Regions from separate parts of the Pantoea sp. X-Soil-OKNW-713 genome, predicted to be linked through region 1. Evidence: predicted binding sites of a transcription regulator. Region 1 holds the regulator's gene; each other region holds the start of a gene.
The links. The regulator sigma-54, encoded in region 1, starts transcription at its own class of promoters, with help from an activator protein. The targets are predictions, from matches to a motif close to GTTGGCACANNTTTCGCTNT.
Positions count from the first base shown of each region.

Region 2: the regulator sigma-54 is predicted to act here: its motif matches at 5,315-5,334, upstream of glnK (P-II family nitrogen regulator).
Region 3: the regulator sigma-54 is predicted to act here: its motif matches at 4,155-4,174, upstream of AC6I8R_RS04270 (gamma-glutamyltransferase family protein).

Region 1 is NZ_AP035995.1:564,384-572,126, reverse strand. It holds gene AC6I8R_RS02540 (calcium/sodium antiporter) at 1-136, shown strand, start outside; gene kdsD (arabinose-5-phosphate isomerase KdsD) at 153-1,133, shown strand; gene kdsC (3-deoxy-manno-octulosonate-8-phosphatase KdsC) at 1,147-1,713, shown strand; gene lptC (LPS export ABC transporter periplasmic protein LptC) at 1,710-2,288, shown strand; gene lptA (lipopolysaccharide ABC transporter substrate-binding protein LptA) at 2,257-2,811, shown strand; gene lptB (LPS export ABC transporter ATP-binding protein) at 2,817-3,542, shown strand; gene rpoN (RNA polymerase factor sigma-54) at 3,591-5,024, shown strand; gene hpf (ribosome hibernation promoting factor) at 5,046-5,333, shown strand; gene ptsN (PTS IIA-like nitrogen regulatory protein PtsN) at 5,508-5,990, shown strand; gene rapZ (RNase adapter RapZ) at 6,043-6,897, shown strand; gene npr (PTS phosphocarrier protein NPr) at 6,894-7,166, shown strand; gene mtgA (monofunctional biosynthetic peptidoglycan transglycosylase) at 7,172-7,743, opposite strand, start outside.
Region 2 is NZ_AP035995.1:1,114,296-1,122,038, forward strand. It holds gene AC6I8R_RS05020 (PLP-dependent cysteine synthase family protein) at 1-990, opposite strand, end outside; gene AC6I8R_RS05025 (Lrp/AsnC family transcriptional regulator) at 1,106-1,567, shown strand; gene AC6I8R_RS05030 (SmdA family multidrug ABC transporter permease/ATP-binding protein) at 1,591-3,360, shown strand; gene AC6I8R_RS05035 (SmdB family multidrug efflux ABC transporter permease/ATP-binding protein) at 3,353-5,128, shown strand; gene glnK (P-II family nitrogen regulator) at 5,387-5,725, shown strand; gene amtB (ammonium transporter AmtB) at 5,757-7,046, shown strand; gene tesB (acyl-CoA thioesterase II) at 7,119-7,743, opposite strand, start outside.
Region 3 is NZ_AP035995.1:952,795-960,537, reverse strand. It holds gene AC6I8R_RS04300 (pyridoxal-phosphate-dependent aminotransferase family protein) at 1-201, opposite strand, end outside; gene AC6I8R_RS04295 (amino acid ABC transporter ATP-binding protein) at 223-954, opposite strand; gene AC6I8R_RS04290 (amino acid ABC transporter permease) at 935-1,591, opposite strand; gene AC6I8R_RS04285 (amino acid ABC transporter permease) at 1,588-2,256, opposite strand; gene AC6I8R_RS04280 (transporter substrate-binding domain-containing protein) at 2,269-3,054, opposite strand; gene hpxU (MurR/RpiR family transcriptional regulator HpxU) at 3,247-4,086, opposite strand; gene AC6I8R_RS04270 (gamma-glutamyltransferase family protein) at 4,207-5,793, shown strand; gene hpxX (oxalurate catabolism protein HpxX) at 5,803-5,988, shown strand; gene AC6I8R_RS04260 (AtzE family amidohydrolase) at 5,985-7,382, shown strand; gene hpxZ (oxalurate catabolism protein HpxZ) at 7,385-7,743, shown strand, end outside.

The DNA.
Region 1 (7,743 bases):
GGTTAGCGTGTTGTTCGCCCTGCTGTGCCTGCAACCGCGACGCCGAATTGGCCGGGCAGCAGGCACCTTGTTGTTAGCTGGATTTATCGTGTGGGTGTGCTGGCTGTGGCTTAGCCCCATGTTTACCCCAAGTTAATAAGGACAGACTGAGCATGTCACATCAGCGACTGGATTTTGACTTTCAACAGGCGGGCAAAGCGGTGCTGCGCATTGAGCGCGAAGGACTTGAGCAACTCGATCAATATATCAATGACGATTTCTCCCGCGCCTGCGAAATGATCTTTGCCTGTCGGGGCAAAGTGGTGGTGATGGGTATGGGCAAGTCCGGACATATCGGCAAAAAAATTGCCGCCACGTTCGCCAGCACCGGAACGCCAGCGTTCTTTGTTCATCCGGCGGAAGCCAGCCACGGTGACCTTGGCATGGTCAGCACCGATGATGTGGTGGTGGCCATTTCTAATAGCGGCGAATCCAACGAAATCCTCGCGCTAATCCCGGTTCTTAAGCGACAGAAAGTCCAGCTGATCTGTATCACCAGCCGCGCCGACAGCGCGATGGGACGTGCCGCCGATGTGCATCTGTGCGTCAAAGTGCCACAGGAAGCCTGTCCTCTTGGGCTGGCCCCAACCACCAGCACCACCGCAACGCTGGTGATGGGCGATGCGCTGGCCGTCGCGCTGCTGGAAGCACGCGGATTTACCCAGGAAGATTTTGCACTGTCCCATCCCGGTGGGGCTCTCGGACGTAAACTGCTGCTGCATGTCAGCGACATCATGCACAGCGGCGACGAGATCCCGCATGTCTCTCGGGATGCCTCACTGCGTGATGCGTTGCTGGAGATCACACGTAAAAATCTCGGCCTGACGGTGATCGTTGATGACTTGATGAAAATCGAAGGCATCTTTACCGACGGTGACTTGCGTCGGGTGTTTGATATGGGTATCGATTTCCAGTCAGCCAGCATCAAAGATGTGATGACACGCGGCGGTATTCGCGTACGTCCCAACCTGCTGGCCGTTGACGCCCTTAATCTGATGCAAAACAAAAACATCACTGCGCTGCTGGTGGCCGATGACGATCGCCTGCTCGGTGTGGTACATATGCATGACATGCTGCGCGCTGGCGTTGTCTGAACAGGAAAAGAACATGAGTGTTGAAACAGCTGCGATCGAGACCTGCTATGGTCCGGTGAGCGCAGAAGTGATGGCGCGCGCAGCGCAGATCCGCCTGCTGATTTGTGATGTGGACGGCGTAATGTCAGACGGCCTGATTTATATGGGCAACAGCGGCGAAGAACTGAAAGCTTTCAACGTGCGCGATGGCTATGGCATTCGTTGCCTGCTGACCTCCGGCATTGAAGTGGCTATTATTACCGGCCGCAATGCCAAACTGATGGAAGATCGCTGCAAAACCCTCGGCATTACGCATCTTTACCAGGGACAATCGGATAAGCTTTTGGCCTGGCGCGAACTCCTGGATAAACTGTCATTATCTGCGGAACAGGTGGCGTATATCGGTGATGACCTGATCGACTGGCCGGTAATGGCCCGCGTGGGTCTGAGTGTAGCGGTCGCCGATGCGCACCCGATTCTGTTGCCGCGCGCGCATTACGTCACCCGCATTGCCGGTGGCCGCGGTGCGGTACGTGAACTTTGCGATCTGATCTTAATGGCGCAGAACAAATTTGAGGATGCCAAAGGGCAATCAGTATGAGTAAAAGCAGGCGTTGGATAACGCTGATTCTGGCCCTAATCGCTCTGGTGCTGATTGGCTGGAATCTTACCAACCAGGATGAGAGCAAAGCGCCGGTTACCACCAACGACCAGGAGCCGACTTACACCAGTTCGACTTCTCACACCGTGGTGTACAATCCAGACGGTGCGCTGGCCTACAAACTGATTTCGGATAAAGTGACCTACTTTGCTGCCGATGAACTGAGCTGGTTCGATAATCCGGTGATGACCACTTACGACGTGAATAAAATTCCGACATGGTCTGTGCGCGCCGATAAGGCAAAGCTCACCAAAGATCGTATGCTTTATCTTTACGGCCACGTTGAAGTGAACACCCTGACGCAGGATTCGGAGCTGGAACGCATTAAAACCGATAATGCGGTGGTCAATCTCGTCACCCAGGATGTTACCTCAGACGATCAGGTCACCCTTTATGGCCGCAGTTTTAACTCTACTGGCATGAAGATGCGCGGCAACTTACGGACGAAAAATGCCCAGTTGATTGAAAAGGTCAAATCCTCCTATGAAATCCAAAATGAAAAACAACAGCCTTAAATTACTGCTGGTCAGCGCCCTGTTAGCCACCAGCTTGCCCGCTCTGGCATTAACCGGGGATTCTGACAAACCCGTGAATATCGATTCAGAGAATCAGTCGCTGGATCTGCAAGGCAATGTCGCTACCTTTACCGGCAACGTCATCGTGACTCAGGGATCGATCAAGATCACCGCCGACAAAGTCGTCGTCACTCGCCCGGGTGGTGACAGCAAAAAAACCATCGTTGATGCCTGGGGCAACCCGGCAACCTTTTATCAGATGCAGGACAACGGTAAGCCGGTACAGGGTCATGCGGCCAAATTGCACTATGAACTGGCGAATGACTTTGTTGAGCTGACGGGTAACGCCTACATTGAACAGTTGGATAGCAATATCAAAGGCGATCGCATCACCTATCTGGTGAAAGAACAGAAAATGCAGGCCTACAGTCAGGGCCAGAGCAAACGCGTGACCACCGTGCTGGTGCCGTCGCAGTTGCAGGACAAAAACGGTTCATCCCAGAGCCAAAAGAAGAGTAACTAATTTCTATGGCCACACTGATCGCTGAAAACCTGGCGAAAGCCTACAAAGGCCGCCGCGTGGTAGAAGACGTTAGCCTGCAAGTTAAATCCGGCGAAATTGTCGGATTGCTTGGCCCCAACGGGGCCGGTAAAACCACCACCTTCTACATGGTGGTCGGAATTGTGCCGCGCGATGCCGGTCGTATTGTGATTGATGATGAAGACATCAGCATTCTGCCGCTGCATGCGCGTGCACGTCGCGGCATTGGTTATCTGCCGCAGGAAGCCTCGATTTTCCGTCGCCTCAGCGTTTACGACAACCTGATGGCCGTATTGCAGATCCGTGACGATCTCAGCGAAGAGCAGCGTCAGGATCGAGCCAACGAACTGATGGAAGAGTTCCACATCGAACACCTGCGTGACAGCATGGGTCAGGCACTCTCCGGCGGTGAACGCCGTCGTGTCGAGATTGCCCGCGCGCTGGCTGCCAATCCTAAGTTTATCCTGCTGGATGAGCCTTTTGCCGGTGTTGACCCGATTTCCGTCATTGATATCAAGAAGATCATTGAACATCTGCGCGACAGTGGGTTGGGTGTGCTGATTACCGACCACAACGTACGCGAAACCCTTGCCGTTTGTGAACGCGCTTACATCGTCAGCCAGGGGCATCTGATTGCTCACGGCACACCCGATGAAATACTTGCAGATGAGCAGGTTAAGCGTGTTTATTTGGGCGAAGAGTTCAGACTCTGATAAGGTGTCGGAACCTCCGACGTTTGCTTAGGAAATTCAATCCGGATTATGAAGCAAGGTTTGCAACTCAGGCTCAGCCAACAGCTGGCGATGACACCCCAGTTGCAGCAGGCAATTCGCTTGCTGCAACTCTCTACGCTTGAACTCCAGCAGGAATTACAACTGGCGCTGGAAAGCAACCCATTGCTCGAACAATCAGAACTCCATGAAGAAGTAGACGCGCGCGAATATCAGGAAAGTGAAGCCCTCGACACCCGCGAGGCGCTGGAACAAAAGGACATGCCGGAAGAGCTGCCGCTCGATGCAACCTGGGATGAAATCTACACCGCCGGAACGCCTTCCGGTACGGGTACCGATTACCAGGATGATGAGCTGCCGGTCTATCAGGGCGAAACCACGCAGTCGTTGCAGGATTATCTGATGTGGCAGGTTGAGCTGACACCGTTCACCGATACCGACCGCGCCATTGCGACTTCGATTGTCGATGCCATTGACGACACCGGTTATCTCACCGTGACGCTCCAGGATATTTGCGACAGCATCGGTGATGAAGAACTGACGCTGGAAGAAGTGGAAGCGGTATTGAAACGCGTACAGCGTTTTGATCCGGTCGGCGTTGGCGCACGCGATTTGCGCGATTGCCTGCTGGTGCAGCTGTCCCAATATGCCGCCGATACGCCGATGCTGGCGGAAGCACGGTTGATTGTGAGCGATCATCTTGATCTGCTGGCCAATCACGATTTCCGTAGCCTGATGCGCATGACGCGTCTGAAAGAAGATGTGCTGAAAGAGGCAATGTTGCTGATTCAGTCGCTTGATCCGCGCCCAGGTCAGTCGGTCAACACCAGCGAGCCTGAGTATGTCATCCCGGATGTGCTGGTACGCAAGGTCGGCACCCGCTGGACAGTTGAGCTAAATGCCGACAGCGTACCGCGTCTCAAAATTAATCAGCACTACGCGGCGATGGGCGGTGCGGCGCGTAATGACAGCGACAGCCAGTTTATCCGCAGCAATTTACAGGAAGCCAAATGGCTGATTAAGAGCCTGGAGAGCCGTAACGACACGCTGCTGAAAGTGACTCGTTGTATTGTCGAGCAGCAGCAGGCGTTTTTTGAACAGGGCGAGGAGTACATGCGTCCGATGGTGCTGGCGGATATCGCCCAGGCCGTGGATATGCATGAATCCACCATTTCCCGTGTTACCACGCAGAAGTACTTGCATAGCCCGCGTGGCATCTTTGAACTGAAATATTTTTTCTCCAGTCATGTGAATACCGAAGGTGGCGGTGAAGCCTCCTCGACGGCAATTCGTGCGTTGGTGAAAAAATTGATCTCTGCGGAAAATCCCGCAAAACCCTTGAGCGACAGCAAACTGACCTCCATGTTATCTGAACAGGGCATCATGGTGGCCCGCCGTACGGTTGCTAAGTATCGCGAGTCTTTGTCCATCCCGCCCTCGAATCAGCGCAAGCAGCTGGTTTGAATGTATTGAGAAGGAAGACCTATGCAAATAAACCTTACCGGACTGAATGTAGAGATTACCGAGCCGCTGCGCGAATTTGTAAATAGCAAATTTGCCAAACTGGAACACTATTTTGATCGGATTAATCAGGTCTATATTGTTCTGAAAGTGGAAAAGGTAACGCAGATTGCTGATGCAACACTGCATGTGAACGGCGGTGAATTGCACGCGACATCGGAAGCGGAAGACATGTACGCGGCGATTGACGGATTGATCGACAAGCTTTCCCGTCAGTTGACCAAACATAAAGATAAACTGAAAAAACACTAACCTTCACGCTTGCAGAGTACTGATAGGTTCGGTACTCAGAGCACAGAATGGGGCGGGCTGACCGCCCCGTTTTGTCATCTGCGCAAGCGCCAACAGGAGACACTGCATTTTTCCCGTGATAAGGGGTAAAGTGGGTGATCCTCGCGGCTATGTGAACTCGCAAGTGAAACGATGATGAACAACGATCTGACACTGGAATTGAGCTCGGTCCTTACGCTGGACTGCACCCGCAGCGGCGTACACTGCCAGAGTAAAAAACGTGCGCTGGAAATAATCAGCGAACTGGCAGCCAAACAGCTCAATCTGCCTCACCAGACGCTTTTCGAAGCGATCCTCACCCGTGAACGCATGGGCAGTACCGGTATTGGCAATGGTATTGCCATTCCACATGGCAAACTGGAGGAGGACACGCTGCGCGCCGTAGGCGTGTTCATTAGCCTCGATCAACCTATCGCTTTTGACGCGGTGGATAACCAGCCTGTGGACCTGCTGTTTGCGCTACTGGTGCCCGCAGACCAGTGTAAAACCCATCTGCATACATTATCGCTGGTGGCAAAACGTCTGGCAGATAAAACCGTCTGTCGCCGTCTGCGCGCTGCGCAGAGCGATGAAGAACTCTATGCCATTATCACAGAAGCGCAGGAAGACCACTCTTAAGCGACAGATACTTTTACCGGCCAATGCGCCGGTTTAAAACGGGAGAAATGTGATGGTGCTGATGATCGTTAGCGGTCGGTCAGGCTCAGGAAAATCAGTCGCGTTGCGTGCGCTTGAGGACATGGGGTTTTACTGTGTCGATAACCTGCCAGTGGTATTGCTGCCAGAACTGGCCAATACCTTAAGCGAACGCAACATCTCTGCTGCCGTCAGTATCGACGTGCGCAATATGCCGGAATCACCGGAGATTTTCGAAACCGCGCTTAACAACCTGCCGGACTCGTTTTCGCCACAGTTGCTGTTCCTCGACGCCGATCGCAACACGCTGATCCGTCGCTACAGCGACACACGTCGCCTGCATCCACTCTCCAGTAAGAATTTGTCACTGGAAAGCGCGATTGATGAGGAGAGCGACCTACTTGAACCACTGCGTTCACGGGCCGACCTGATCATTGATACCTCCGAGATGTCGGTGCATGAGTTGGCTGAAATGCTACGCACCCGTCTGCTGGGTAAACGCGAACGCGAGCTGACGATGGTGTTTGAATCCTTTGGCTTCAAGCATGGTATTCCGATTGATGCCGATTATGTGTTTGATGTGCGTTTTCTGCCTAACCCACACTGGGACCCAAAACTGCGTCCGATGACCGGCCTTGATCGCCCGGTGGCCGCGTTCCTCGACCGGCATACTGAAGTGCACAACTTTATCTATCAGACACGCAGCTACCTTGAATTGTGGCTCCCCATGCTGGAAACCAATAATCGTAGCTATCTCACTGTCGCAATCGGTTGTACCGGTGGTAAGCATCGTTCGGTCTATATCGCCGAACAACTGGCCGACTATTTCCGTTCGCGCGGTAAAAATGTGCAATCCCGTCATCGCACCCTGGAAAAACGCAAATCATGACCGTGAAGCAAACCGTTGAGATTCGGAATAAATTGGGCATGCATGCGCGCCCGGCGATGAAGTTGTTTGAACTGGTGCAAAGTTTCGACGCAGAAGTGCTGCTGCGTAATGAAGCAGGAACGGAAGCGGAAGCCAGCAGCGTAATTGCGCTGCTGATGCTGGATTCCGCCAAAGGCGGCCATATTGAGATTGAAGCCAGCGGCCCGGAAGAAACCCAGGCGCTGGCAGCGGTGATTGAATTGTTTGAAGCCGGTTTTGATGAAGATTAACCGTTTCAGTGCAATTTGTAGCGGTTAAGGAAACCTTCCCCACCCAGTTGCCGCATCTGACGCATAATCCATTGCTGTCTCTGACGAATGTAACCTGAAGGGGCATCGGCGCGAAAACGGATCGGATTAGGCAATACCGCCGCCAGCAGCGCCGCTTCTGCTATGGTCAGGCGACTGGCGGGTTTGTGAAAATAGCGCTGGGATGCCTCTTCTACCCCAAACACACCGTTGCCAAATTCGGCGATATTCAGATAGACCGTAAGAATGCGTCGCTTGGTCCAGACCGTTTCGATTCCTACCGTCAATCCCGCTTCCAGCCCTTTACGAACCCAACTACGTCCATCCCACAAAAACAGGTTTTTCGCGGTTTGTTGTGATAGCGTCGAAGCACCACGCATCCGTTCATCGCCCTCGTTATCCAGCACCGACTGAATCGCGGCAACGTCAAATCCCCAGTGTTCTGGGAACTTTTGATCTTCAGAGGCAATGACCGCCAGCGCCATCCACGGTGAGATCTCATCCATGCTGACCCAATCCGAATGTGCCACATAGCCAAAATTGCCGTGCAGCCAGGCAC
Region 2 (7,743 bases), 550 kb from region 1:
CGCGACCCATTCCGCGTTGTAATAGGTATCCGGATAGCGTTCGCCGCTGTCGCACAGTATCGTTACCAGCGAACCTTGTTCACCCCGTTCACGCATACGTTTCGCCACCTGCAACATACCCCAGAAATTGGTGCCAGTGGAGGCTCCCGGACGACGGCCGAGAATCTGTTCCAGCTTCAGCATGGCAGCAACGGTTGCGGCATCCGGCACCTTGATCATCTCGTCAATCACATCGGGTAAAAACGACGGTTCAACGCGTGGACGGCCAATGCCTTCAATCATGCTGCCGCGATCGCTACTCAGTCCGCGCTCGCGGCTGTGCCAGAAATCAAAAAACACCGAGTGCTCAGGGTCGACCACCAGCAGTCGGGTGTCATAGCCCTGATAACGGATATAACGCCCGAGGGTGGCGGAGGTTCCGCCCGTACCCGCACTCATAATCAGGGTATGTGGCACCGGGCAAGGTTCATGTGCCATCTGGCGAAAGATGCTCTCAGCGATGTTGTTATTGCCGCGCCAGTCAGTGGCACGCTCAGCATAGGTAAACTGATCCATAAAATGGCCGTTCAACTCACGCGCCAGTCGTTCCGATTCGCTATACAACTGGCAGGGGTCGGTCACGAAATGACACTCCCCACCATAAAAGCGGATCAACTCGATTTTACGTTTAGCAGTGCTGGCGGGCATCACGGCAATAAATGGCAGCCCCAGCAAACGCGCAAAATAGGCTTCTGAAACCGCAGTGCTGCCGGAAGAGGCTTCAATAATTGGCGTTCCCTGGCGGATCCAACCATTGGCCAGGCCGTACAAAAACAGCGAACGCGCCAGACGGTGTTTCAGGCTACCGCTCGGATGGGTGCTTTCATCTTTCAGGTAAAAACCGATGCCGGGAAAATCATCCAGGTTAAAGCGAATCAGATGGGTGTCGGCAGAGCGCTGAAAATCAGCGTTAATTTCGTTAATAGCGTGACGAATCCAGGGCGTTTGCATGCTAAGTTTCCGCAAAATTTAATCGCCACAGTGTAAGGCACTGGCAGGAAAAAGAGGTTGCTTTAATCGGTGTATAATGGCTCGATGAGAGAAAAATTTTCTCCCGGAGAGGCAAATGCTAGATAAAACTGACCGTAAACTGCTGGCGTTATTACAGCAGGATTGCACCTTGTCACTCCAGACGCTGGCAGATGCGGTCAATCTCACTACCACACCGTGCTGGAAACGCCTGAAAAAACTGGAAGATGATGGCATTATTCGTGCGCGTGTGGCGCTGTTGGACGGCGATAAAATCGGTCTGGCGCTGACCGCGTTCATGTTTGTCAAAACCCAGCAGCACAGCAGCGACTGGTATCAGCAATTTGTCAGCGTGGTTCAGCAGATGCCGGAGGTGATGGCGTTCTACCGTATGGCCGGCGAATATGACTATCTGCTGCGTATTCAGGTGGCAGATATGAAAAGTTACGATGGTTTTTATAAGCGGCTGGTGAATGGCGTACCGGGTCTGATTGACGTGACCTCCAGTTTCGCGATGGAAGAAATTAAATACACAACCGCATTGCCGGTAGCACCCTGACGGGTAAAGAAAGAGACAGTCTTGTGCGATTATTCAGCCAGTTAAGTTGGTATTTTCTGCGCGAGTGGCGGCGATATCTGGGCGCGGTCACTCTGCTCATCATCATTGCGCTTCTGCAATTGCTGCCACCGCATTTGGTGGGCGTAATTGTTGATGGCGTTACCCAACATACCTTAAGCACCGGACGACTGATGATGTGGATCGGCGTGATGCTGGTCACTGCGGTGGTGGTTTATCTGCTGCGTTATGTCTGGCGCGTGCTGCTGTTCGGAGCCTCTTACCAACTGGCGGTGAAATTACGTGAAGATTTTTACCGTCAATTGAGCCGCCAGCATCCGGCATTTTACCTGCGTCATCGCACCGGTGATCTGATCGCCCGCGCCACCAACGATGTTGACCGCGTGGTCTTCGCCGCCGGAGAAGGGGTGCTGACGCTGGTGGATTCACTGGTGATGGGTTGTGTGGTGCTGGTGGTGATGAGTGTACAAATCAGCTGGCAGTTGACGTTACTGGCGCTGGTGCCGATGCCGATTATGGCGCTGATTATCCATCGCTACGGCAATCAGTTGCATGATCGTTTCAAACTGGCACAGGCAGCGTTCTCCAGCCTGAATGATCAAACTCAGGAAAGCCTGACCAGCATTCGCATGATCAAAGCCTTTGGTCTGGAAGATCATCAGTCGCAGCAGTTTGCGGCCATCGCGCGTGATACTGGCGAGAAAAACCTGCGAGTGGCAAGGGTAGATGCGCGTTTTGATCCCACCATCTATATCGCGATTGGTTTCTCCAATTTGCTGGCGATTGGTGGCGGGAGCTGGATGGTGTGGCATGGCAGCCTGACGTTAGGGCAGCTCACCAGCTTTGTAATGTACCTCGGCCTGATGATTTGGCCGATGCTGGCACTGGCGTGGATGTTCAATATCGTTGAGCGTGGCAGCGCGGCCTGGAGCCGTATCCGTGCGTTGCTGGCGGAAGCTCCGGCAGTGGAAGACGGCCAACAAATGCTGCCGCCGGAAGCCGGGAATTTGCAGGTGGCGATCCGCGAGTTTCGCTATCCGGCGAGTGCCGGTGTGGCGCTCAGCCATGTCAATTTTCAGCTTAAACCCGGCCAAATGCTGGGCTTATGTGGCCCCACTGGCTGTGGCAAAAGCACGCTGTTAAGTTTGCTTCAGCGCCATTTCGACCTTGAACAAGGCGATATTCGCTATCACAACACCCCACTGTCGCAGTTGCGCATTGATAGCTGGCGCAGCCGCCTGGCGGTAGTGAGCCAGACGCCGTTCCTGTTTTCCGATACCGTCGCTAATAACCTTGCGTTAGGTCGCCCCAATGCCAGCCAGCAGGAGATTGAGCAGGTGGCGAAGATGGCCTGCGTTCATGAGGATATCCTGCGCCTGCCGCAGGGCTATGAAACCGAGGTGGGTGAACGTGGCGTGATGCTCTCAGGCGGTCAGAAGCAGCGCATCGCTATTGCGCGTGCGCTGTTGCTGAATGCCGAGATCCTGATTCTGGATGATGCTTTATCTGCGGTGGATGGACGCACCGAGCACGATATTCTGCACAACCTGCGGCAATGGGGTCGGGGCCGAACGCTGATTATCAGTGCGCATCGTTTGTCGGCGCTGACCGAAGCCAGCGAAATTCTGGTATTGCAGCAGGGTCAGGTGATGCAGCGTGGTGACCACGACGATCTGGTCGCAGAAAGCGGTTGGTATCGTGATATGTACCGTTATCAGCAACTGGAAGCGGCGCTGGACGAGGATGAGATCAGCGAAGGAGCGAGTCGTGGCTAAATCTGTGCGTCTGTGGCCTACCTTGAAACGTTTACTGGCCTACGGCAAACCGTGGCGTAAATCGTTATGGCTGGCCGTGGGCATGTTATGGCTGGCGGCGGCGGCCGAAGTCACCGGGCCGGTGTTAGTCAGTTATTTTATTGATCATCTGGTGGCGCAACACCAGATGCCGTGGGGCATTGTCGCCGGGTTGGTGGTCGGATTTATTCTGCTGCAATTGCTGGCAGCGGGCCTGCACTATTTTCAGTCGTTGCTGTTCAACCGCGCGGCGATCGGTGTGGTGCAAAAATTACGTTCTGATGTGATGAATGCCGCGCTACGTCAGCCGTTAAGCGCCTTCGATACCCAACCGGTCGGGCAAATCATCTCACGCGTGACCAACGATACCGAGGTGATCCGCGATCTGTATGTCACGGTGGTGGCAACGGTGTTGCGCAGTGCCGCGTTGATCGGCGCGATGCTGGTGGCCATGTTTGCGCTCGACTGGCGTATGGCGCTGGTGGCGATTGTAATTTTCCCGCTGGTATTGACGGTGATGTTGATCTATCAGCGCTACAGCACACCGATAGCGCGCCGGGTGCGTAGCTACCTGGCCGATATCAATAACGGCTTCAATGAAGTGATTAACGGCATGAGTGTCATCCAGCAGTTCCGCCAGCAGGCGCGCTTTGGTGAGCGCATGGGGGAGGCCAGCCGTTCGCACTATCTGGCGCGAATGGAGACGCTACGACTGGATGGCTTCTTGCTGCGTCCATTGCTGAGTTTATTCTCTGCACTAATTTTGTGCGGCCTGCTGATGCTGTTCAGCTTTGCTAACCCAGGCGTGTTTGAGGTGGGCGTTCTGTATGCCTTTATCACTTACCTCGGGCGTCTGAATGAGCCGTTGATTGAACTCACTACCCAGCAATCGATGCTGCAACAGGCGGTGGTGTCGGGTGAGCGCATCTTTGAGTTGATGGATGCGACTCAGCAGGATTACGGCACGGATAACCGGCCACTGGCCTCCGGGCGTATTTCCCTGCGTGATGTCAGCTTCGCCTATCGCGCCGATCGTGACGTGTTAAGCCAGATCGATCTGGACGTGCCGCCCCGTGGCTTTATTGCGTTGGTTGGCCATACCGGCAGTGGCAAAAGTACGCTGGCAAACCTGCTGATGGGGTACTACCCGGTGACGCGCGGCAGTATCGAACTGGACGGTCGTCCATTGCCACAACTGACGCATCAGGCGTTACGTCAGGGGGTAGCGATGGTGCAACAGGACCCGGTGGTGCTGGCAGATACCTTGCTCGCCAATGTCCGTCTTGGGCGCGATATCCCGGAGCAGGCGGTGTGGCAGGCGCTGGAGACGGTGCAGCTTGCCGCGCTGGTGCGCGCTATGCCGGAGGGTATTCACACCCGGTTGGGCGAGCAGGGCAATAACCTGTCGGTCGGTCAGAAACAGTTGTTAGCGCTGGCGCGGGTGCTGGTATCGCTGCCGCAAATTTTGATCCTTGATGAAGCCACCGCCAATATCGATTCCGGCACTGAGCAGGCGATTCAGCACGCCCTGCGTGCCTTACGTCAGCACAGCACGCTGGTGGTGATCGCGCATCGCCTCTCCACTATTACTGAGGCAGACCAGATTCTGGTCCTGCATCGCGGTCAGGTCGCTGAACGCGGTACGCATACCCAGTTACTGGCGCAACAGGGGCGTTACTGGCAAATGTATCAGCTGCAACAGGCGGGCGATGAACTCGCGGCGGGCATTCCCTTAACGACTGAAGGGTGACTTGCACCTTTTTTGCGCACCTTTATCGGATTATTCTGTAGAAATGCACTTCTTTGAGGCTGTGAGCACCAAAGAGGTGCAAACAATCCACTCCTTTCTTCCTTTCCTGCTGGTATTTGTGTTGTTCATCACAGAACGAAGCGCGCTGTAGCGCGGCTAATCTGCTGACTCTGCGGTTTTTTTATTTATGGCACACCCTTTGCTTATATCCCTGCGTGTCCGGTAAGACTCACTCATTAAATACCTGGAGGGGATCGTATGAAGCTGGTTACCGTGGTAATCAAACCATTTAAGCTGGAGGACGTGCGTGAAGCCTTATCCTCTATTGGCATTCAGGGACTGACAGTTACCGAAGTGAAGGGTTTCGGTCGCCAGAAAGGTCACGCAGAGCTTTATCGCGGTGCCGAGTACAGCGTGAACTTCCTGCCAAAAGTAAAAATTGATATCGCCATTGCTGATGATCAACTGGACGAAGTCGTGGATGTGATCAGCAAAGCCGCTTACACCGGCAAGATTGGCGACGGCAAAATTTTCGTTGCGGAACTGCAACGCGTTATCCGTATTCGTACTGGCGAGACCGACGAAGCAGCACTGTAACTAGGCCTTGATTGTGATGGGATGGAAAGAAATGAATAAAATGATGACGAAGTTAGGCCTGACCAGCCTGGCGCTGTTACCGTCTCTGGCCATGGCGGCAGCTCCTGCCGTTGCGGATAAAGCCGATAACGCGTTTATGATGATCTGCACCGCGTTGGTGTTGTTCATGTCGATTCCGGGCATCGCCCTGTTTTACGGCGGTCTGATCCGCGGTAAAAACGTATTGTCCATGCTGACTCAGGTAGCGGTAACCTTCTCTCTGGTTTGTGTGCTGTGGATGATTTACGGTTACTCGCTGGCTTTCAGCGAAGGCAATGCCTTCTTCGGTAGCTTCCAGTGGGCGATGTTGAAAAATATCGAGCTGAAAGCGCTGATGGGCACCTTCTATCAATATATTCACGTTGCGTTCCAGGCTTCCTTCGCCTGTATCACCGTGGGCCTGATTGTGGGTTCCATTGCGGAACGTATTCGTTTCTCTGCGGTGCTGATTTTCGTTGCGGTATGGCTGACTCTGGCTTATCTGCCGATTGCACACATGGTCTGGGCTGGCGGTCTGCTGGCATCTGATGGCGCGCTGGACTTCGCGGGCGGTACCGTTGTTCACATCAACGCTGCGGTTGCTGGTCTGGTCGGTGCTTATCTGGTGGGCAAACGTGCTGGCTTCGGTAAAGAAGCATTTAAACCGCACAACCTGCCAATGGTGTTCACGGGTACTGCAATCCTGTATGTGGGCTGGTTCGGCTTCAACGCGGGTTCTGCTTCTGCTGCCAACGAAATCGCTGCCCTGGCATTCCTGAACACCGTCATTGCGACGGCGGGTGCGGTACTGTCCTGGACCTTCGGTGAGTGGGCACTGCGTGGTAAGCCTTCTCTGCTGGGTGCCTCTTCAGGCTTCATCGCAGGTCTGGTTGCTATCACTCCGGCGTGTGGTTATGTCGGTGTTGGCGGCGCGCTGATTATCGGTCTGGTCGGTGGTTTGGCTGGCCTGTGGGGTGTCACCACCCTGAAGAAATGGCTGCGTGTTGATGACCCGTGTGATGTGTTCGGTGTGCACGGCGTGTGCGGCATCGTGGGTTGTATCCTGACTGGCGTGTTCGCTTCCTCTTCACTGGGTGGCGTAGGTTATGCTGAAGGCGTAACTATGGGCCATCAGGTGTGGATCCAGCTGTTCAGCGTGGGTGTCACCATCGTCTGGTCTGGTGTGGTTGCCTTCATTGGCTTCAAACTGGCCGATATGATTGTTGGCCTGCGTGTTCCGGAAGATCAGGAACGTGAAGGTCTGGATGTTAACAGCCACGGCGAAAACGCTTACAACCAGTAAGAGCCGGGCTGAAAAAGAGAGCAGTGCGCTAAAATAATAAAAAGCAGAAGGGGCGAGTCATCGCCCCTTTTTTTATTCGCTGCGTTGGCGCATCACCCCTTCCTGCACCGTGGTTGCCACCAGCGTGCCATCCTGAGTAAAAAACTCCCCGCGTACAAACCCGCGTGCACCTGATGCTGAGGTGCTGACTACGCTATACAGCAGCCATTCTGACAGGTCGAACGGGCGGTGGAACCACATTGAGTGGTCGATAGTCGCGACCTGCATGTCGGGCTCAAGGAAGCCTTTGCCGTGCGGCTGAAGCGCTACAGGCAGGAAGTTGAGGTCTGATGCATAGCCAAGCAGATATTGGTGAATTCGGCGATCCTGCGGCAGTTGACCGTTAGCACGCACCCACACCTGACGTACCGGCTCATCAACACGGCCTTTCAGCGGGTTGTGAATCTGCACCGGACGAATATCGAGTGGACGTTCAGAGAGGAATTTTTCCCGTAATTTAATCGGCAGATGCGCTGCCAGCTTATGCGCCAGATCCTGTTCCGATGGCAAATTATCCGGGGCGGGGACCTGTGGCATGCTGTTCTGATGCTCAAATCCGCTTTCCGGTGCCTGGAACGAGGCCGTCATGTAGAAGATCGGTTGTCCATTTTGCACAGCGCTGACGCGGCGCGCGCTAAAGCTTTTGCCATCCCGTAGA
Region 3 (7,743 bases), 390 kb from region 1:
CATCGTCCAGCGGTTTTCGGTGCGGAATACGCCACGATACAGCGCCATCACCTCATTCATGTAATTCGTCATCGCCGGATCGTATTGGCCAATCAGTTGCGTCGACATGGCGCGCAGCACGCGCGGATCAGCGTTGATTGGTCCCGGCCCCATCAGCAGACGCTGCGGCGGATTGATTTGCGGAAATTGCGTGATGTCCATGATGAATTCCTTGTTGATGGCTTAGAGACGGACCGTCGAGATAAACTGTTTCAACTCCGCCGTTTGCGGATTGGCGAACAACGTTTTGCTGTCGCCCTGCTCCCAGACGCGCCCCTGATGCATAAAGACCACTCGATCGCCCACATCGCGGGCGAAGTTCATTTCGTGTGTCACGAGAATCAGCGTCATACCTTCGGCAGCCAGCTGCTCCAGCACTTTCAACACTTCACCCACCAGCTCGGGATCGAGTGCGGAGGTGATCTCGTCACAAAGTAATACTTTGGGTTGCATTGCCAGCGCACGGGCGATTGCCACACGCTGCTGCTGACCACCCGAAAGATTGGCCGGGTAATAATCCAGGCGTTCACCGAGGCCAACTTTTTCCAGCATCTGCTTCGCCAGCTCCCGGCATTCGGCTTCGCTCTTTTTCAGCACGCGGCGCGGAGCCAGCATCACGTTTTCCAGCGCCGTCATATGCGGGAACAAGTTAAAACTCTGGAACACCATCCCGACCGAGCGGCTGATTTCACGCGCCTGCGATTCACGATCGGTAATGGTCATCCCGCCCAGTTTGATGCTGCCTTCCTGATAGCCTTCCAGCCCGTTCATGCAGCGCAGCAGGGTACTTTTACCCGATCCGCTCCGTCCGATGATGGAGATCACTTCGCCCATTTCGATATCGAGATCGACACCTTTAAGGACGTGGTTGTCGCCGTAGTACTTCTGTACCTGATTAATGGTGATGAGCGGCATTGAATTTTTTCTCCAGGTACTGGCTGTAACGCGACAGCGGATAACACATCAGGAAGTAACCCAACGCCACCAGGCCAAATACCTTAAACGGCTGATAAGTCACGTTGTTCAGAATGGTGCCGGCTTTAGTCAGTTCGACAAAACCAATGATTGAAGCCAGCGCGGTGCCCTTGATCACCTGCACGGCAAAACCGACCGTTGGGGCGATGGCAATGCGGATTGCCTGCGGGGCAACCACGCGATACAGCGTCTGGCCGAAGGTCAGGCCCAGGCAGCGCGAGGCTTCCCACTGCCCTTTCGGCAAGGCACGGATGCTGCCGTACCAGATATCCACCAGAAAGGCGCTGGTGTAGAGCGTCAACGCCAGTGAGGCGGCGGTCCAGGGGGCAACGTCGATGCCAAACAGCGCGACACCGAAGAAAGCCAGAAACAACTGCATCAGCAGCGGCGTCCCCTGGAACAGTTCGGTATAACCACGAATCACCCGCATCAGCCACGGCTTACGCAGCAGGCGCAGAAACAGCAGCGGCAGGGTCACTAGCGTGCCACCAAAGAAGGCCACCAGCGACAGCAAAATCGTCCAGCGCGCCGCCAGCAGCAGGTTGCGCACGATATCCCAATCGGTAAACGTGGTCATGATGGCTGCGCTCCAAACCATTTACGCCCTACGGCCAGCAGTAGCTGACGCATGGCAATCGACAACGCCAGGTAGATCAGCGTCGTCACCAGATAGACTTCAAAACTCAAAAAGGTGCGTGACTGAATCAGGTTGGCGGCGAAGGTCAGTTCCTCATAGGAGACTTGCGATACCACCGAAGAACCCAGCATCACGATGATGCACTGACTGACCAGCGCCGGATAAATACGTTGCAACGACGGCGGCAGCACCACACGCAAAAACGTCTGGCTGCGGGTCAGGCCGAGTACACGGCCCGCTTCCCATTGCCCCTTTGGTGTCACCTGGATACCGGCACGAATTATCTCGGTGCTGTAGGCACCGAGGTTAATCAGCATCGCCAGCAGCGCAGCTTCGCCCGCCGTCAGTTTCAGACCAAGATTGGGTAAACCAAAGACGATAAAAAACAGCTGCACCACAAAGGGCGTGTTACGAATCAGCTCGACGTAAATGCCCCAGATGCGCCCCGCCAGGCTGGGTTTACCGCTGCGTAGCGCGGCACCGAGAATACCCAGCGCGACGCCACCCACCGTTGCCAGCACCGTCAGTTGGATGGTGACCCACAGCCCTGCCAGTAACTCCGGCCAGTGTGGCCACAGCGCAGCAAAGTTAAGTTGCCCAATCATTGGCCGTCCTTCTTATGCGCCGAGGTTGGCCGGCAGTGGCGCTTTCAGCCACTCTTCGGACAGTTTGTTCAGGGTGCCATCTTTAATGCCCTGCTCGATAAGCGCATTCACTTTATCTTTCAGCGCTGGCTCGTCTTTCTTCAGACCGATAAAGCACGGAGAGTCTTTCAGCATAAACTGCGCCACCGGGGCTTTGGCCGGGTTCTGACGGGCAATCGCAGCAACGACCAGGTTACCGGTGGCGATAAACTGCACCTGACCTGAAAGATAAGCAGACAGCGTGGTGTTGTTATCTTCGTAACGTTTCACCTCGGCATCTTTCGGAGCGATACCGGTCAGAACCATATCTTCTACCGCACCACGGGTTACGCCGATGGATTTGCCGCTCAGCGCCGCCGCATCTTTGATTTCTTCGCCTTTCGGACCAAATACGCCGAGGAAGAAAGGTGCGTAAGCACGGCTAAAGTCGATCACTTTTTCACGTTCGGCGTTTTTCCCCATGCTGGAGATCACCAGATCGACTTTGTCGGTTTGCAGATAAGGAACGCGGTTGGCACTGGAAACGGGCACCAGCTGCAACTTCAGTTTCATCTCTTTGGCGAGGTACTTCGCCATGTCGATGTCGTAGCCCTGCGGCTGTAAATCGGTGCCGACAGAACCGAACGGCGGGAAGTCCTGCGGCACGGCAATGCGGATCACGCCGCGTTTCTGGATGTCCTGCAACTGATCGGCCATTGCGCTACCAACCTGCGCCATCATCAGAGCAGCGCCCGCTACCGCCATTAAAACTTTTTTCATTATGCACCCCGGTGAGTTTATGTGAAACAAAAGATTCTTGATGAATCGTTCTGCAACTAATGTGCCAACCGAAACAAAAAGAACACTTCCACGTAAAATCAGGGTTTCTGCATTATCAGACGAAAAAAAACGGGCGCATTGCCCGTCTGTGACTCTGATCAAAAAAGGTGCGAAGCACCAAAAAGGTGCCCTTTAACGGTGTTCCAGCTCATCCAGATGCTGATAAAGGTCGGCAATCTGGTGAATACGCTGACGCCCCTCTGACAACATTTCATGCAGCAACGCATTGGCCAGCAGGTTAATCAGACTCATGGCAGAGGCGTAGCTATCGAAGGCGGAGACGCTGTCGAGCGGCGCACACAACTGCCAACGCGCCAGGGTCAGGATGCCCTGCGCCTGGGGTTCGCACAGCGCCAGTACCGGAATGTTGCTCTGCTGCAACTGCTGCATCAACGGACGGATAATGCGTGGACGGCGACGAAACGCCATCACCACCACCACATCATCAGGGGTGATATCCACCAGCTCCTCACCCAGCGTCTGACCCGGTTGCGGCAGCACATGGACCTGGGGACGGGCCTGCATCAGCTGTTGGCGCAGGTGCAGCGCTACCGGATAGGCGTTACGCATACCAATGATAAACAAGCGTTTTGCCTGTGCCAGCGCCTGAATCACCTCACCAAATTGCTGCGGGTCGATGCCGTTGACCCACTGCGTCAGGTTCGCCATCTCCTGCTTATAATGGCGCGACAGCAGCGTGTTGCCCTGCACAGCATCACGGTTGTCGGTCAACGGCATGCCACTCTGGCGCAGCGTGCGCAATTCATCGCGCATGTCTTTATATTTTTCGTAACCGAGGCGCTTAAACAGCCGGCTCACCGTGGCTTTTGATACCCCGCTCAGCCGCGCCAGCTCGGCGCTGTTGTAGCTGATCAGGTCATCAAAATGGTCAAAGACAAAATCGGCAATGCGCTGCTCCTGCGGCGACAGTTGCGGATAGTGACTGCGGAGGCGTTCATCTAGCTGTTTCATCATTCGTCCTGTAACTTTCGTTTCATCACAAGCTAGCATAAATCGATCCACAATGGTGTCCGACCAAAACTGGAACAGCTCTTGCTATAACTTTGCCATGTACCCAAAAATGAGTTCACTATGATACAGAGCAATATGGCCCCGTTAGGTATGGCCGTAACCCCGCATCATCTCGCCAGTGAAAGTGCCTTAGCCGTGCTGCGCGAAGGTGGCAACGCCATCGAAGCTATGGTGGCGGCTGCCGCCACTGTCGCCGTGGTTTACCCGCATATGAATGGTTTAGGTGGCGATGGCTTCTGGCTGATCGTGCCTCCCGGTGGTGATCCGATCGCCATTGACGCCAGCGGTGCTGCCGGTTCACTGGCGCACTTTGATTTCTACCACGGCGCAACAAAAATTCCACACCGTGGCCCCAAAGCGGCCCTGACCGTGGCCGGTACCGTCAGCGGCTGGCAGGAGGCGCTGGCCTTCTCTGCTGAGTTGGGCAGCCCGGCACTGCCGCTGGCACGTCTGCTGCGCGATGCCATCCGCTACGCGGCCGACGGTATTCCCGTCACCGCTTCACAGGCAGCAGCGACAGCAGCGAAACGTGATGAATTACAGGATCAGCCCGGTTTTGCCGCCAACTTTTTACCCGATGGCGAAGTACCTGCCGCAGGCAGCCGCTTTACCCAACCGGCGCTGGCGAATACGCTGAGTTTGTTGTGCGAACAGGGGTTAGACAGTTTTTATCGCGGTGAGCTGGCGCACCATCTGGCGCGTGAGATGTCCGCGCTGGGTATGCCGATCACGCTGGAAGATTTGCAACGCCAGCAGGCACGCCGCTGCACACCGTTGCATCTGGCCCACAGCGAAGGCGACATCTGGAACATGACCCCGCCGACCCAGGGGCTGGTATCGCTGGCGATTCTCGGCATCACCGATCGCCTCAACATGGCGGAAGCGGATGACGCGCAGAGCGTGCACCGCATCGTTGAAGCCACCAAGAAAGCCTTTGGCCTGCGTGACCAACATATTACCGATCCGCGTCATATCGACATTGATGTGCAGAGCCTGCTGGATGCTGATCATCTGGCTGGCCTCGCCGCGCAGATTGATGATGCGACCGCCGCCCCCTGGGGCACCGGCAAAGGCCCCGGTGATACGGTGTGGATGGGGGTGATGGACAGCAGCGGGCTGGCAGTCTCCTTTATCCAGAGCATTTACCACGAATTCGGTAGTGGCGTGGTGCTGCCGGGTACCGGCATCACCTGGCAAAACCGTGGTGCGGCTTTCAGTTTACAGCCGGGCCACCTGTTGGCGCTGGCACCGGGCAAACAACCCTTCCATACCCTTAACCCGGCGGCGGCACGGCTGAAAGATGGCCGCACTATGGTTTACGGTTCAATGGGTGGCGATGGTCAGCCACAGACCCAGGCGGCGATCTTTACCCGTCATGTGATTCAGGGGCTGCCGTTGCAACAGGCGGTGAGCGCACCACGCTGGCTGCTGGGCCGCACCTGGGGACAATCCTCTGACTCCCTCAAGCTGGAAGCGCGTTTCGCGCCGGAAACGGTGCAGCAATTACGCGAGCTGGGTCATGAAGTGGAGCTGTTGCCCGATTTTAGTGAGGTGGTGGGGCACGCAGGTGCCATCATCCGTCATAACAACGGCATGTTTGAAGGCGCATTTGACCCTCGCAGCAACGGCAGCGCCGCAGGTTTCTAAGGAGAAAAGATGACGACACAACCGGACTGGGCCGCCTATATCGCCCAGATGGAACAGATTCTGGCGCTGGAGCTGGATGAGGCGCGCCGCGCCGAGCTTTTAACCCAATTCAACCGTATTGCCGCGATGGCCGAACCCTTGATGGCCTTTCCACTCGACGATCGCATGGAAGTGGCGGGAGTGTATAAGCTATGAAACTTTCCACCCTCTCGATAAGCGCGCTGCAACAGGCACTGAGCAACGGTGAGATTAGCGCACGCGCCATTGCCGAGCAGACGTTGACCGCGATTGAACAACATAACCCGGCGTTGAATGCCTGGACCGAAGTCACCGGTCAGCGCATGTTGAAAGAAGCGGATCAGCTGGATACGCAGCGCCAGCGCGGTGAAACGCTCCCCCCGCTGGCGGGAATTCCCTATGCGGTGAAGAACCTGTTTGATGTCGCCGGGCACAGTACCCTGGCCGGTGCCAGCCTGTTCAGCGAACGTCCGGCGGCACGCGACGATGCCTGGGCGGTGAGCAAACTGCGCCAGTCGGGCGCGCTGCTCTCCGGCATGTTGAATATGGATGCTTACGCATACGGCTTCACCACCGAAAACACCCATTACGGACCCACGCACAACCCGCGCGATCTCAGCCGGGTGGCGGGCGGCTCCTCGGGCGGTTCCGCCGCTGCGGTCGCTGCCGGATTGGTGCATTTCTCCCTCGGGAGCGATACCAACGGTTCGATTCGCGTACCGGCCTCGCTGTGCGGCATTTATGGTCTGAAACCGACTTTTGGTCGCTTGTCGCGTAGCGGCAGCCATCCGTTTGTTGCCAGCCTTGACCATATCGGTCCGTTTGCCCGCTCAGTAGAAGACCTCAGCCTGGTGTACGACACCTTACAGGGTGCGGATGCCAGCGATGCGTTTCAGGCTGCCCAACCGGTGACGGCAGCCAGCCCAACCCTGACTCAAGGACTTGAAGGGCTGCGTTGTGGTGTGCTGGGCGGTTTCTTCTCCACCTGGTGTGATGATGACGCGCGAGCCGCGCTGGCTATTGCTGCCAAAGCGCTGACGGCCAGCGATGAAGTGACAATGGCGAATGCCGAGATTGCACGCTCTGCCGCCTTTATCCTGACAGCTGCCGAAGGGGGGAATCACTATCTGCCGAAACTGCGTGAGATGCCGGAACGTTTCGAACCGAACTCGCGTGAACGCCTGTTAGCGGGTGCGATGCTGCCCTCCGCCTGGTATGTGCAGGCACAGCGCTTCCGTCGCCATTTCCAGCAGCAGGTACTGCCGCTGTTTGAACATTTTGACGTGCTGATCGCCCCGGCGACGCCATGCAGCGCGACCACCATCGGTCAGGAAACCATTCGTATTAATGGGCAGGATCTGCCCACCCGTGCCAGCATGGGGATGCTGACCCAGCCGATCTCCTTCCTCGGCCTGCCGGTCTGTACCGTGCCGCTACCTACCGCCAGCGGCTTGCCGATTGGTTTGCAGTTGATCGCAGCACCGTTCAAAGAACACCTGGCATTGCGCGCCGCCTGGGCGCTGCAACAACAAGGGCTGACGCTGCCGCAAACTACCCTGATGGACGCATAACCATGACCCCAGAGAATATCGATCGTCCGGCGATTGTCGCCGAAGTCACCGCTGCGTTTTACCGCTACGAGCAGGCGCTGGTCAGCAATGACGTGGCAGTGCTGGATGAACTGTTCTGGCACGACAACCGCACCGTGCGTCTCGGCGCCGGTGAGAATCTGTATGGTATTGAGGAGATCCGGGCGTTTCGTGCGGCTCGTCCCTCTGCCGGATTGGATCGCGACTTGCGTCATACGGTGATCACCACCTTTGGTGATGATTATGCGGTGTGCAGCACCGAGTTCACTCGTGCCGGGACGGAGAAGATTGGCCGTCAGCAGCAAACCTGGGTCCGACTGCCGTGCGGCTGGCGTATTGTTGC